Cupriavidus taiwanensis LMG 19424: one gene and its partner. Each later gene encodes a partner of the first gene's protein in a complex. Links are inferred from orthologs where the notes say so. Each region holds a gene or a part of one and is shown in the gene's direction. Other genes may lie near its edges. The genes, in order: RALTA_RS13900 and RALTA_RS10020.

Evidence for each region.
Region 2: the proteins of RALTA_RS13900 (region 1) and RALTA_RS10020 are in contact, whole or in part, in a crystal structure (PDB 1YFN), measured with the Escherichia coli proteins. The link is inferred for Cupriavidus taiwanensis LMG 19424 from one-to-one orthologs.

Annotation. Positions count from the first base shown.
Region 1 is NC_010528.1:3,025,212-3,031,180, reverse strand. What follows is about bases 2,018-4,733. They hold RALTA_RS13900 (ClpXP protease specificity-enhancing factor), read left to right. Parts: upstream 2,018-2,989; coding sequence 2,990-3,478; downstream 3,479-4,733. Other genes in these bases: RALTA_RS13890 (class I adenylate-forming enzyme family protein), read right to left, coding at 3,721-4,733; RALTA_RS13905 (glutathione S-transferase N-terminal domain-containing protein), read left to right, coding at 2,320-2,931; RALTA_RS13910 (cytochrome c1), read left to right, coding at 2,018-2,104. Outside these bases: RALTA_RS13915 (cytochrome b), read left to right, coding at 1-1,324; more of RALTA_RS13910, read left to right, coding at 1,361-2,017; more of RALTA_RS13890, read right to left, coding at 4,734-5,304; RALTA_RS13885 (acyl-CoA dehydrogenase family protein), read right to left, coding at 5,372-5,969. UniProt on the Escherichia coli protein: Enhances recognition of ssrA-tagged proteins by the ClpX-ClpP protease; the ssrA degradation tag (AANDENYALAA) is added trans-translationally to proteins that are stalled on the ribosome, freeing the ribosome and targeting stalled peptides for degradation.
Region 2 is NC_010528.1:2,183,780-2,189,877, reverse strand. Bases 1,507-4,351 are described here. They hold RALTA_RS10020 (sigma-E factor negative regulatory protein), read left to right. Parts: upstream 1,507-2,536; coding sequence 2,537-3,166; downstream 3,167-4,351. Other genes in these bases: RALTA_RS10015 (MucB/RseB C-terminal domain-containing protein), read left to right, coding at 3,175-4,254; rpoE (RNA polymerase sigma factor RpoE), read left to right, coding at 1,817-2,416; RALTA_RS10030 (hypothetical protein), read left to right, coding at 1,507-1,760. Also shown: fabF (beta-ketoacyl-ACP synthase II), read left to right, coding at 1-1,183; more of RALTA_RS10030, read left to right, coding at 1,164-1,506; RALTA_RS10010 (DegQ family serine endoprotease), read left to right, coding at 4,383-5,870; RALTA_RS10005 (glutaredoxin family protein), read left to right, coding at 5,877-6,098. UniProt on the Escherichia coli protein: An anti-sigma factor for extracytoplasmic function (ECF) sigma factor sigma-E (RpoE). ECF sigma factors are held in an inactive form by an anti-sigma factor until released by regulated intramembrane proteolysis (RIP).

The DNA of each region.
Region 1 (5,969 bases):
AGACCACCTGTCGCGCTACTACGCGCCGAAGAACTTCAACTTCTGGTACTTCTTCGGTTCGCTGGCGCTGCTGGTGCTGGTGATCCAGATCGTCACCGGCATCTTCCTGGTGATGAACTACAAGCCGGACGGCACGCTGAACGCCGCCGGCATTCCCGTGGCCTTTGCCAGCGTGGAATACATCATGCGCGAAGTGCCGTGGGGCTGGCTGGTGCGCTACATGCACTCGACCGGCGCCTCGGCCTTCTTTGTCGTGGTCTACCTGCATATGTTCCGGGGCCTGCTGTACGGTTCGTACCGCAAGCCGCGCGAGCTGGTCTGGATCTTCGGCTGCCTGATCTTCCTGTGCCTGATGGCCGAAGCCTTTATGGGCTACCTGCTGCCGTGGGGCCAGATGTCGTACTGGGGCGCCCAGGTGATCGTGAACCTGTTCTCGGCCATTCCGGTGATCGGCCAGGACCTGTCGCTGTTTATCCGCGGCGATTACGTGGTCAGCGACGCGACCCTGAACCGTTTCTTCTCGTTCCACGTCATCGCCGTGCCGCTGGTGCTGCTGGGCCTGGTGATCGCGCACATCATTGCGCTGCACGAAGTGGGCTCGAACAACCCGGACGGCGTCGAGATCAAGGCCAAGAAGGACGAAAACGGTATCCCGCTGGACGGCATCCCGTTCCACCCGTACTACTCGGTGCATGACCTGCTCGGCGTGGGCGGCTTCCTGATCCTGTTCTCGGCCGTGATCTTCTTCTTCCCCGAAGTGGGCGGCTATTTCCTGGAAGCCAACAACTTCTTCCCGGCCGATCCGCTGAAGACCCCGCCGCACATTGCGCCGGTCTGGTACTTCACGCCGTTCTACTCGATGCTGCGCGCCACCACGTCGAACTTCCTGCCGATCCTGTGGGTGTTCTTCGCGCTGCTGCTCGGCATGGTGTTCCTGCGCAGCAAGGATGCGCGCGTGAAGATCGGTGCCATCGCCATCGCGGTGATCCTGGCCGTGGGCTTCTATTTCATCGACGCCAAGTTCTGGGGCGTGCTGGTGATGGGCGGCTCGGTGGTGATCCTGTTCTTCCTGCCGTGGCTCGACTGCTCGCCGGTCAAGTCCATCCGCTATCGTCCCGCTTTCCACAAGACCATCCTGATCGTCTTCGTGGTGGTGTTCCTGGTGCTCGGCTATCTCGGCGTGCAACCGCCGTCGCCGGTTGGTGAGAAGGTGTCGCAGCTGGGTACGCTGCTGTACTTCGCCTTCTTCCTGACCATGCCGCTGTGGAGCCGTGTCGGCGAGTTCAAGCCGGTCCCGGAGCGTGTCACGTTCCACCCGCACTGAGCGAAGCGAACCCCGACAAGAGCACAAGGACACAAGATGAAAAAGCTGCTTTCGATCCTCGCGCTGGCCGGCGCCTGCATTGCCGGCGCGCCCGCCATGGCATCCGAGGGGGGCTTCCCCCTCGAGCCGGCGCCGGTGAACACCGCCGACCTGTCGTCGCTGCAGCGCGGCGCCAAGGTGTTCGTCAACTACTGCCTGAACTGCCACGGCGCGTCGATGATGCGCTACAACCGGCTCAAGGACATCGGCCTGACCGACGACCAGATCCGCGAGAACCTGCTGTTCACCGCGGACAAGGTGGGCGAGACCATGAACATCGCCATGCAGCCGAAGGAAGCCAAGGCCTTCTTCGGCGCGCAGCCGCCGGACCTGTCGGTGATCGCGCGCGCCCGTGGCGACGACTGGCTCTACACCTACCTGCGCACGTTCTACCGCGACGACAGCCGCGCCACCGGCTGGAACAACCTGGTGTTCCCGAGCGTCGGCATGCCGCACGTGCTGTGGGAACTGCAAGGCCAGCGCGCCGCCAAGTTCACCGAAGTGGAAGAGCACGGCGAGAAGGTGCACAAGTTCGCCGGCTTCGAGCAACTGAGCCCGGGCAAGCTGAGCAAGGTCGAGTACGACCAGATGACGGCGGACCTCGTCAGCTTCCTGGACTGGATGGCCGAGCCCGCGCAGAACCACCGCAAGCGCCTGGGCGTCTGGGTGCTGCTGTTCCTGGGCGTGTTCACCGTGTTCGCCTGGCGCCTGAACGCGGCATACTGGAAAGACGTGAAGTAAGTTGTATCGGGGCCTGGTTCGGGCCCTTATCCAACCGGGCAAGGGGCGGCCGCTGTTGAACAGCGCCGCCCCTTGTCTTTTACGGGTAGCGCTTCGACACGGCCTTCCCAAAAAGTGTTGTATTTGCCACTTATTTGCTTTTCGGTAGCCGACTTTGGCAGAATGGCAGACCTTACTGTCCGACCCAGCTCCGGCTAAGCCCAAGGAATCCAACCATGATGGTGTTGTATTCGGGTACGACTTGCCCGTTTTCCCAACGTTGCCGCCTTGTCCTGTTCGAAAAGGGCATGGATTTTGAAATCCGCGACGTCGACCTGTTCAACAAGCCCGAAGATATTTCGGTGATGAACCCGTACGGCCAGGTGCCTATCCTGGTCGAGCGCGACCTCATCCTGTATGAGTCGAACATCATCAACGAATACATCGACGAGCGCTTCCCGCACCCGCAACTGATGCCGGCCGACCCGGTGCAGCGCGCCCGCGCCCGCCTGTTCCTGTTCAACTTCGAAAAGGAACTGTTCACCCACGTCTACACGCTGGAGAACGAAAAGGGCAAGGCCGCGGAAAAGAACCACGAACGCGCCCGCGCCGCGATCCGCGACCGCCTGACGCAGCTGGCGCCGATCTTCGTCAAGAACAAGTACATGCTCGGCGAAGAGTTCTCGATGCTCGACGTCGCCATCGCGCCGCTGCTGTGGCGCCTGGACCACTACGGCATCGAGCTGTCGAAAAACGCCGCGCCGCTGCTGAAGTATGCTGAACGCATTTTCAGCCGTCCCGCGTACATCGAAGCGCTGACCCCGTCCGAAAAGGTGATGCGCCGCTAACCGGCACCGGCCCGACGGCAACCGCCCTCGGGCCACTCGCGGCGCCATTGGAAGCACAATGCCTGAAACCTCCACCAAGCCCTACCTGATCCGCGCCATCTATGAATGGTGCACGGACAACGGCTTCACGCCGTACATCGCGGTCTTCGTCGACGCCAACACCAACGTGCCGCGCGAGTTCGTCAAGAACAACGAGATCGTGCTGAACGTCAGCTTCGACGCCACCAGCGGCCTGGACATGGGCAACGAGTGGATCACCTTCAGCGCACGCTTCGGCGGTGTCTCGCGCAAGATCGACGTGCCGGTGGAAAACGTGCTGGCCATCTACGCCCGCGAGAACGGGCAAGGCATGGCGTTCCCGGTCGAACGCAGCCTGCCGGAAACCCAGGCCGCCACCGAGCGCGAAAACAACCCGCCGCCCAAGCTCGCCCCGGTGGAAGCCGAAACCCCGGCAACCACCAGCGACACCGGCCCGGGCGACGACGACACGCCGCCCCCGGTGCCGCGCATCGGCGGCAAGAAGCCCGCACTGAAAGTGGTGAAGTAAGCCATCCCAAAGCCGACCGCAATGCAGTAGAATCGCGGTCTGTACCAATATGCCGGCTTAGCTCATCAGGTAGAGCAGTTGATTTGTAATCATCAGGTGGCGGGTTCGAGTCCTGCAGCCGGCACCAGATAACTCAAGGGGTTACAGGGAATTTCCGTGTAACCCCTTGTGCCTTTTGCGGTCGATATCCACCGCTGTGGATCCCCTTCCATCGATCCATCGATATCCGGCCAGCTTTCCCGCTACGGATTCTCCGAGGCGAAACAGTTCTCGTATTGCTTGCGCAGAATGTGTTTTTGCACCTTTCCCGTGGCAGTTAGCGGAAGTGCCTCGATGAACTTCACTGCCTTTGGTGTCTCGAACTTGCCGAGATGGGGGCGGCAATGGGCGATGAGCTCCTGCTCGCTGCATTCGGAGTCCGGCTTAAGCACGACGAACGCGCAGATCGCCTCGCTCCAGTGGGGATGCGGCAGGCCGACCACCGCGGCGGAGGCGATTGCCGGGTGACTGAGGATGGCGGATTCGACCCTGATGCTGGCCACATTCTCGCCGCCGGTCTTGATCATATCCTTCTTGCGATCGAGAAATAACAGCTGTCCGTCTTCATCGAAGGTCCCGAGGTCGCCGGTATGGTGCCATCCATATTTCTGGACAGATTCGGTGGCGGCGGGATCCTTGAAGTAGCCAAGCATCACGTTGGGTCCGCGATGGACGATCTCGCCAACCTCTCCCGGCCCGAGGAGCCTGCCGTCGTCGTCCATCAGCGCGGTCTCGCACACCACGGTTGAAGTACCCCAGTAGTTGGCGTCGCGATGTGGATGTTCCACCGGACGGAAGCTCATGGTGACCGGGTACATCTCGGTCTGGCCGGTAACGAGCACGATGTCGGAACACATTGCCGCGGCGATCCTGTCGACCAGGACGCGCGGCATGGCGGCCATGGCGTACATGCACAGGCGCAGCGACGAGAAATCGGCCGAGGGTGCCCGCGGATCGTCCAGTATCGCCGCGTACATCATCGGCAGTCCAATCAGCAGCGTGATGCGTTCCCGCGCGATGGCGTCGATCGTCGCCTGGGCGCTGAAGCCGCGTGCAAGCACCACGCTCGCGCCTGCAGCGAGGGCAGTTGCCATCGCCACATGCTGGCCGCAATGGAACAGCGGCAGCATCCCGCTCACCACGTCTTTCTCGGTATACGCGAGCGCCGAGACATTGGCGAGCACCGCGCTGTACACCGACGCGTGCGAATGCACCGCGCCCTTCGGATTGCCCGTGGTACCGCTGGTGTACATGATCAGCGCGGGCTGCCCGCTGTCGATGTCGACCGCCGGCAGGGCAGCGGGGCGACCGCGGGTGACGTTTGCGAGCGTCCTGCCGCCGGTGCTTCCAGCGCCGGCGCGCACGAGGATGACGGGAAGGTCCAGCCCATGGAGCAGTTCCGCGATCTGGGGCTGCGTGCTCAGTGCCTCGTCGGCAACGATGCAGGACACCTCCGCGTGACGCAGGATGTAGCCGATCTGGGCCGGGTCGAGCAGGATGTTGACCGGCACCCAGACATGGCCGGCCTTGTGGATACCGTTGATCGCTACCACCATGTCCGCAGAGTTCGCGCACAGCGTCGCTACCTGGACCGGCTCCGGGTGGGCTTCCAGCAGATAGTCGGCAAATTGCGAACTGAGATCATCCAGCTCGCGGTAGGACAGGCGGCGGTCGCCGTCCACCACGGCCACGCGCGCGCCGAACCTGATGGCTGACCGGTACAGCACGTCGCCGAGGGCAATGCGGCCGATACGCCGGCTTTCCGTCGATGCGGGCAGATTTTCCATCTTCGTCTCCTCCTGGTCTTGTCGTTGCACGCGCGGCACGCGTCTTCGCCGCGGTGATGCACGGCCTTCAGTGCGTTGCGCGCAGCAGCTCCTCGGCGATGATCAGCCGCCGCACCTCGCTGGTACCGCCGCCGATCGTGGCCAGCTTGGCGTTGCGATAATGGCGGTTGACCTCCGTTTCCCAGATGAAGCCGGAACCGCCGTGGATCTGCACGGCCTTGTCCGTGACCGAGAGCAGCATCTCGGCGACTTTCAGGATGGAGGCGGCGCACAGCTTGTGGATGTCACCGCGGCCGCCGCCGCCGCGCTCGAGGTCATTGCAGGCCATCAGCGCCCGGTAGGCCAGCGCACGCGCGGCTTCAAGCTCGACGAACATGTCCGCCAGCATCGCCTGCACCAGCTGGAACGACTCGATCGGCTTGCCGAACTGCTGCCTCGTGCTGGCATACTCGAGCGACAGATCCAGGCAGCGCTGCGCAGAGCCGATGCACGACAGCGCCAGGAAGGCACGTTCGATGTCGAGCCCGCTCATCACCACCGCCACGCCACGGTTCTCGCCGCCGACAAGGTTGCGGGCAGGCACGCGGCACTCGTCGAACACCAGTTCGCCGGTGGGTGCCCCGCGCCAACCCATCTTGTTCAGCTTCTGGGCGACGCTGAAGCCA
Region 2 (6,098 bases), 840 kb from region 1 along the record:
CGGAAACACGGTTGCCGAAGGCTGGGCCAACCTGGTAGCCGGCAAGTCCGGCATCGCCACCATCACCAAATTCGATCACTCCGCGCTGTCCGTGCACTTCGCCGGCGAAGTGAAGGGTTTCAATGCCGAGGATTACATCCCGGCCAAGGAAGCCCGCAATATGGATACGTTTATCCATTACGGCATCGCGGCCGGAACGCAGGCGCTGAAGGATAGCGGCCTGGAAGTGACCGAGGCCAATGCCGAGCGCATCGGCGTGCTGGTCGGCTCGGGCATCGGCGGCCTGCCGATGATCGAGGATACCCATGCCGTGCTGAGCGAGCGTGGTCCGCGCCGGATTTCGCCGTTCTTCGTGCCCGGCTCGATCATCAACATGATCGCCGGCCACCTGTCGATCATCCACGGCATCAAGGGCCCGAACCTGGCGGCCGTGACGGCGTGCACCACCGGCCTGCACAGCATTGGCCTGGCCGCCCGCCTGATCCAGGCCGGCGATGCCGACGCCATGCTGGCGGGCGGCGCGGAATCGACCGTGTCGCCGCTGGGCATTGGTGGTTTCGCCGCCGCGCGCGCGCTGTCGACGCGCAACGACGATCCGGCAGCGGCCTCGCGTCCGTGGGACAAGGACCGCGACGGCTTCGTGCTGGGCGAAGGCGCGGGCGTGATGATGCTGGAAGAGTATGAGTCGGCCAAGGCCCGCGGTGCGCGCATCTATGCCGAGCTGATCGGCTTCGGCATGAGTGGCGACGCCTACCACATGACCGCGCCGAACATGGACGGCCCGCGCCGCTGCATGGTCAATGCGCTCAAGGATGCCGGCATCAACACCGACCAGGTGCATTACCTGAACGCGCACGGCACCTCCACGCCGCTGGGCGACAAGAACGAATCCGATGCGATCAAGGCAGCATTCGGCGACCAGGCCTACAAGATGGTGGTGAACTCGACCAAGTCGATGACCGGCCACCTGCTGGGCGGCGCCGGTGGCCTGGAGTCGGTCTTCACCGTGCTGGCGCTGCACCACCAGGTCTCGCCGCCGACGATCAACCTCGACAACCAGGACCCCGAGTGCGACCTGGACTACGTGGCCAACACGGCGCGCGAGATGAAGATCGACGTGGCAGTGAAGAACAACTTCGGTTTCGGCGGCACCAACGGCACGCTTGTTTTCCGCCGCGCCTGATCCGTGGTTGAGGCGGGCCCTTGAGGGGCTGCGCCATGGCAGGGTCCACCCGCTGGGGTGGGCCCTGTTCGTGTTTTGTGCCGGCGAATTGCTGGCGCTCGCGCTGCTGGCGCGGACGCTGGCCGATGCCATTGCCGGCAGCCAGGCGGGCTTGCTGTGGTGGCACCTCGCAGCGGGTGCCGGCCTGGCACTGGCCGCCGTAGCGGCCCTGCGTGCCTGGCCGGCATGGTGGCGCGGCCTGCGCTGGGTCTGCACGGCCGTGCAGGACGCCGACGCCGAAGGCCCCCTGCGCATCTGGCTGGAAGCGCCCGGCGGCGCGCGGCGCGAAGCCGTCGTGCGGCAGTGCTGGCAGCTCGGAGACGCAGCGGTAGTGTGCCTGGCCCCCGGTGATCCGGCGATGCCCGGCGCCATTCTTCTTCCCTGGCAGGCAGCTGGTCCGGAACTGGCGCGGTGGCTGCAACGGTCCGCGCGAGTTGCACTGCGGGTGCAACCCGATGCCAGCCCAGGGAACGATTTTGTTAGCTTGCGGTCACAGGATGCGCGTTGCTTCACCGGGCGGGCTGAGAATCGTAGGTAAAATACAACGTTTGTCGTGACGACCAAACCAAGAGATACACTGCAGGTGAGCCATACGTGAGCGAACGCGAAGCCGATCAGCTCCTAGTTGAACGCGTCCAGCAGGGCGACAAGCGGGCCTTTGAACTTCTGGTGACCAAATACCATCGGAAGATCATTCGCCTGATTTCGCGCCTGGTCAGGGATCCCGCTGAAGTCGAGGATGTGGCGCAGGATGCCTTCATCAAGGCATACCGCGCCTTGCCCCAGTTCCGCGGGGAGTCGGCCTTCTACACGTGGCTGTACCGGATCGCCGTCAACACCGCCAAGAACTACCTGGCTACCCAGGGCCGCCGCCCGGAAGCGTCCAGCGATATCGATGCGGAAGAGGCTGAAACTTTTGCGGACGGTGAACAACTAAGGGATATCAATACGCCGGAGTCGATGCTTCACACGCGCCAAGTTGCCGAGACGGTGAACCGCGCGATGGAAGCACTTCCGGAAGAATTGCGGACCGCCATCACGCTGCGCGAGATCGAGGGCCTCAGCTACGAGGAAATCGCCGAAGCGATGGGGTGCCCGATCGGCACGGTGCGCTCGCGCATCTTCCGCGCACGCGAGGCGATTGCCGAGCGGTTGCGCCCGCTGCTGGGAACGGCAGAGGGCAAGCGGTGGTAAGTGGCGGTCCAGGTGGTAGAGAAGAATGTCGTGCGGCCAGCGTTGCAGCCTATTCCTGCATCGATAAGCGACAGCAGTAACGGGATTATCGGTGTTCAATGGAATGTCTTGGGGTGGGAAATGGGTCAGGCTCATAAGCAGTCGGTTCATGTAGTGGAAGCAGCGGAGCAGATCTCCGTATTGATGGATGGCGAACTGGCGCCGCACGAAGTCGATGCCGTGCTCGATCTCGCGAAGAGCGAAGCCGGCCTTTCCGACTGGACCACATACCAGTTGATCGGCGACGCCTTGCGTTCCGAAGACCTGACGCAGGCGGGTTCCACCGCCGATTTCCTCTCGCGTTTCTCCGCGCGCCTCGAAGCCGAGCCGCACGTGCTGGTGCCGGCGGTAGCGCAGGCTGGCGCCCGCCATCGCCTGCTGGTCAGGCCGTCGTGGGTGCGCCGCGTGATGCCCGGCACCGCCATCGCCGCCGCCGTGGCCGCGGTCAGCTGGGTGGTGGTGCCGCAGATGCGCGGTCCCGCCACGGTAGGAACGCCGGATGCCGTGGTCGCCCGTGCCGAACAGCCGGCCTCCGGCCAGGCCGCCGGCATCGTCACGGTCGCCGCGGACGCCCCGCAGATGATCCGCGACCCGCGCCTGGACGAATACCTGCGTGCGCATCGCACTTCAGTGGCAACGGATGCTTTCGTGCCGACCATGCGCACGGTTGCCAACGGTGCAAACTTCACTCAGGAAAATACGCAGGAATAATGCCGGACATGCACAAAGGAGGTTCGCCCGCCCATGTAGCGGGCGCGCAGAGAATTAGGGCCCTGCGTAGGTCCTTTTTTCTGGCCTTGTGTCTGAGCGCTGCGGCGGCCACCGCGCAGCCTTTGGACAATACGCTGACCCGACGCGACGCAACTGCCTGGCTCAACAAGATCCACAAAGCCGCACAGCGCGAGAACTATGTCGGCACGCTGATCTATCAGCGCGGCAGCGTCATGCACGCCTCGCGTATCCAGCATTACAGCGATCTCGTCCACAACGAATACGAACGGCTCGAGACCCTCGACGGCAAGCCGCGCGAAGTGCTGCGGCAGAACGACGTCGTGCACAGCCTGATCCCCGAAGCCAAGCTGGTGGTGGTGGAAAAGCAGGACGCCAAGGACCGCTTCCCGGCGCTGCTCGCCACCAACAAGAACGATGTGCTGGACCTGTACGACATGCGCAAGATGCCCGCCGAGCGCGTGGCCGGCATGGAGTGCGAGGTCTTTGCGCTGGAGCCGCACGATGCCGCGCGCTACGCGGTGCGCTTGTGGGCGGAAAAGAATTCCGGCCTGCTGATGCGCGCGCAGACCATCGGCGACGGCGGCAAGGTGCTGGAGCAGGTGTCGTTCTCGCAGGTGCAGATCGGCGTGCCGTCAGAGAAGCAGCGTATCCTTGCCGCGATCAAGAATTCCAGCAGCTGGAATCACTATGAGGTGACCTACCAGCCCACCAGCATCGCCGACGAGGGCTGGTCGATCGCGGTGCCGCTCAAGGGATTCCAGAAGATCCGCGAGGTCCGCCGCCCCCTCGGCGAGTTGCGCGCGCCGCCTCCGGGCAATGCCCGCGGGCAGGTGTTCGAAGTGCTGCAGATCGTCTACAGCGACGGGCTCACCGGCCTGTCGGTCTTCATTGAGCCGGTTTCCGAGCAACGTGCGCGCCGCGAAGGCGTGGCCGCGCTCGGCGCGACCCAGGTCGTGGTGCGCCGGGTTGCCGATTTCTGGATCACCGTGGTGGGCGAGGTGCCGGCGAGCACCGTGCGCCAGTTTGCGACGGCCGTAGAGTACCGTCCGCCCAAGACGGTACACTGAGCGTGAGCAGGTGCGGCTGGCGCCCGGGTTTCGTCCGGGGCCGGCTCCATGAAACCTGCGAAGGGTCCCCGCCACGGGATCACATCCAGTCGGTTTTTCTTCTTTTCGCTGAATCCCGGGAGTTGTCGATGATGTTCAGATCTCCAGCCCTGGCGCGGGCCGTGGTCATGGCTGCCATGATGCTGCTCGGCCCGACCGTTGCCGAAGTCAGCCACGCCCAGGCCGCTGCCTCCAATTACAACCTGCCCGACTTCACTGACCTGGTGGAGAAAGCCAGCCCGGCCGTGGTCAACATTCGCACCACCGAGCTGGTCCGACAGCGCGGCGCGCCAGGCAGCGACGACGAGATGGCGGAATTCTTCCGCCGCTTCTTCGGCGTGCCGATGCCGGGGGCGCCGGCGCCCGGCACGCCGCCGCGCCGCGGGCAGCCGCCGCAGCAGGAAGAGCAGAGCCGCGGCGTGGGTTCGGGCTTCATCATCAGCCAGGATGGTTATGTGATGACCAACGCGCACGTGGTGGCCGACGCCGAAACCATCTACGTGACCCTGCCGGACAAGCGCGAATTCAAGGCCAAGCTGATCGGCTCGGACAAGCGCACCGACGTCGCGCTGCTCAAGGTCGAGGCCACCGGCCTGCCGCGCCTGCCGCTGGGCGATTCCAACAAGGTCCGCGCCGGTGAGTGGGTGCTGGCCATCGGCTCGCCGTTCGGGCTGGACAACAGTGTGACCGCCGGCATCGTCTCGGCCAAGGGCCGCGATACCGGCGACTACCTGCCGTTCATCCAGACCGACGTGGCGGTCAACCCCGGCAACTCCGGCGGGCCGCTGATCAACCTGCGCGGCGAAGTGATCGGTATCAACTCGCAGATCTACAGCCGCAGCGGCGGCTACATGGGGATTTCGTTCGCAATCCCGATCGACGAGGCGATGCGGGTGTCGGAGCAGCTCAAGTCCTCCGGGCGCGTGACGCGCGGCCGCATTGCCGTGGCGATCGGCGACGTCACCAAGGAGGTCGCCGATTCGCTGGGCCTGGGCCGTGCGCGCGGCGCGCTGGTGGGCAGCGTCGAGCCGGGCGGTCCCGCGGAGAAGGCGGGCATCGAGGCGGGCGACATCATCCTGAAGTTCAACGGCCGCGATATCGAGCGCGCTTCGGACCTGCCGCGCATGGTCGGCGAGACCAAGCCCGGCACGCGCGTGCCGTTGCAACTGTGGCGCAAGGGCGCGACCCGCGAGGTCAGCATCACCGTTGCCGAACTGGAGCCGGAGGGCAAGGCGCGCGCGCGCAGCGGCGCGGCGCCCAAGGACGACAGCGCGGCCCAGGCCGGCAAGCCCAATGCGCTGGGCCTGGTGGTCAGCGACCTGCCCGAGGCGCGCCTGAAAGAGCTCAAGCTCAAGTCCGGCGTCGAGGTCGAGGTGGCCGATGGCCCGGCGTTGCGCGCCGGCATCCGTCCGGGCGATATCATCCTGCGGCTGGGCGACACCGACGTGACCAATGCACGCCAGTTCAACGACCTGGTGCGTGGCCTGGACAAGAGCCGGATCGCCGCGGTGTTCGTGCGGCGCGGCGATGCCACCCAGGTGCTGACGCTGCGACCGGGCGCTGCCTCGTCCCGCTGATCCGCCATGGCTGCCACGCCCGCGCTGACGCTGTTGGGCCGGGCGTACTGCCATCTTTGCGAAGACATGAAAGTCGCGCTGGAGCCGCTCCGGCGCGATTTTTCTTTTACCCTGCATGAGGTCGATGTCGACGCCGATGCCGCGCTGGAGGCGCGCTTTGGCGAACTGGTGCCGGTGCTGATGCCCGGCAAGCCGGCGGACTTGCGGGCGGACTCGTCGGCGAATGCT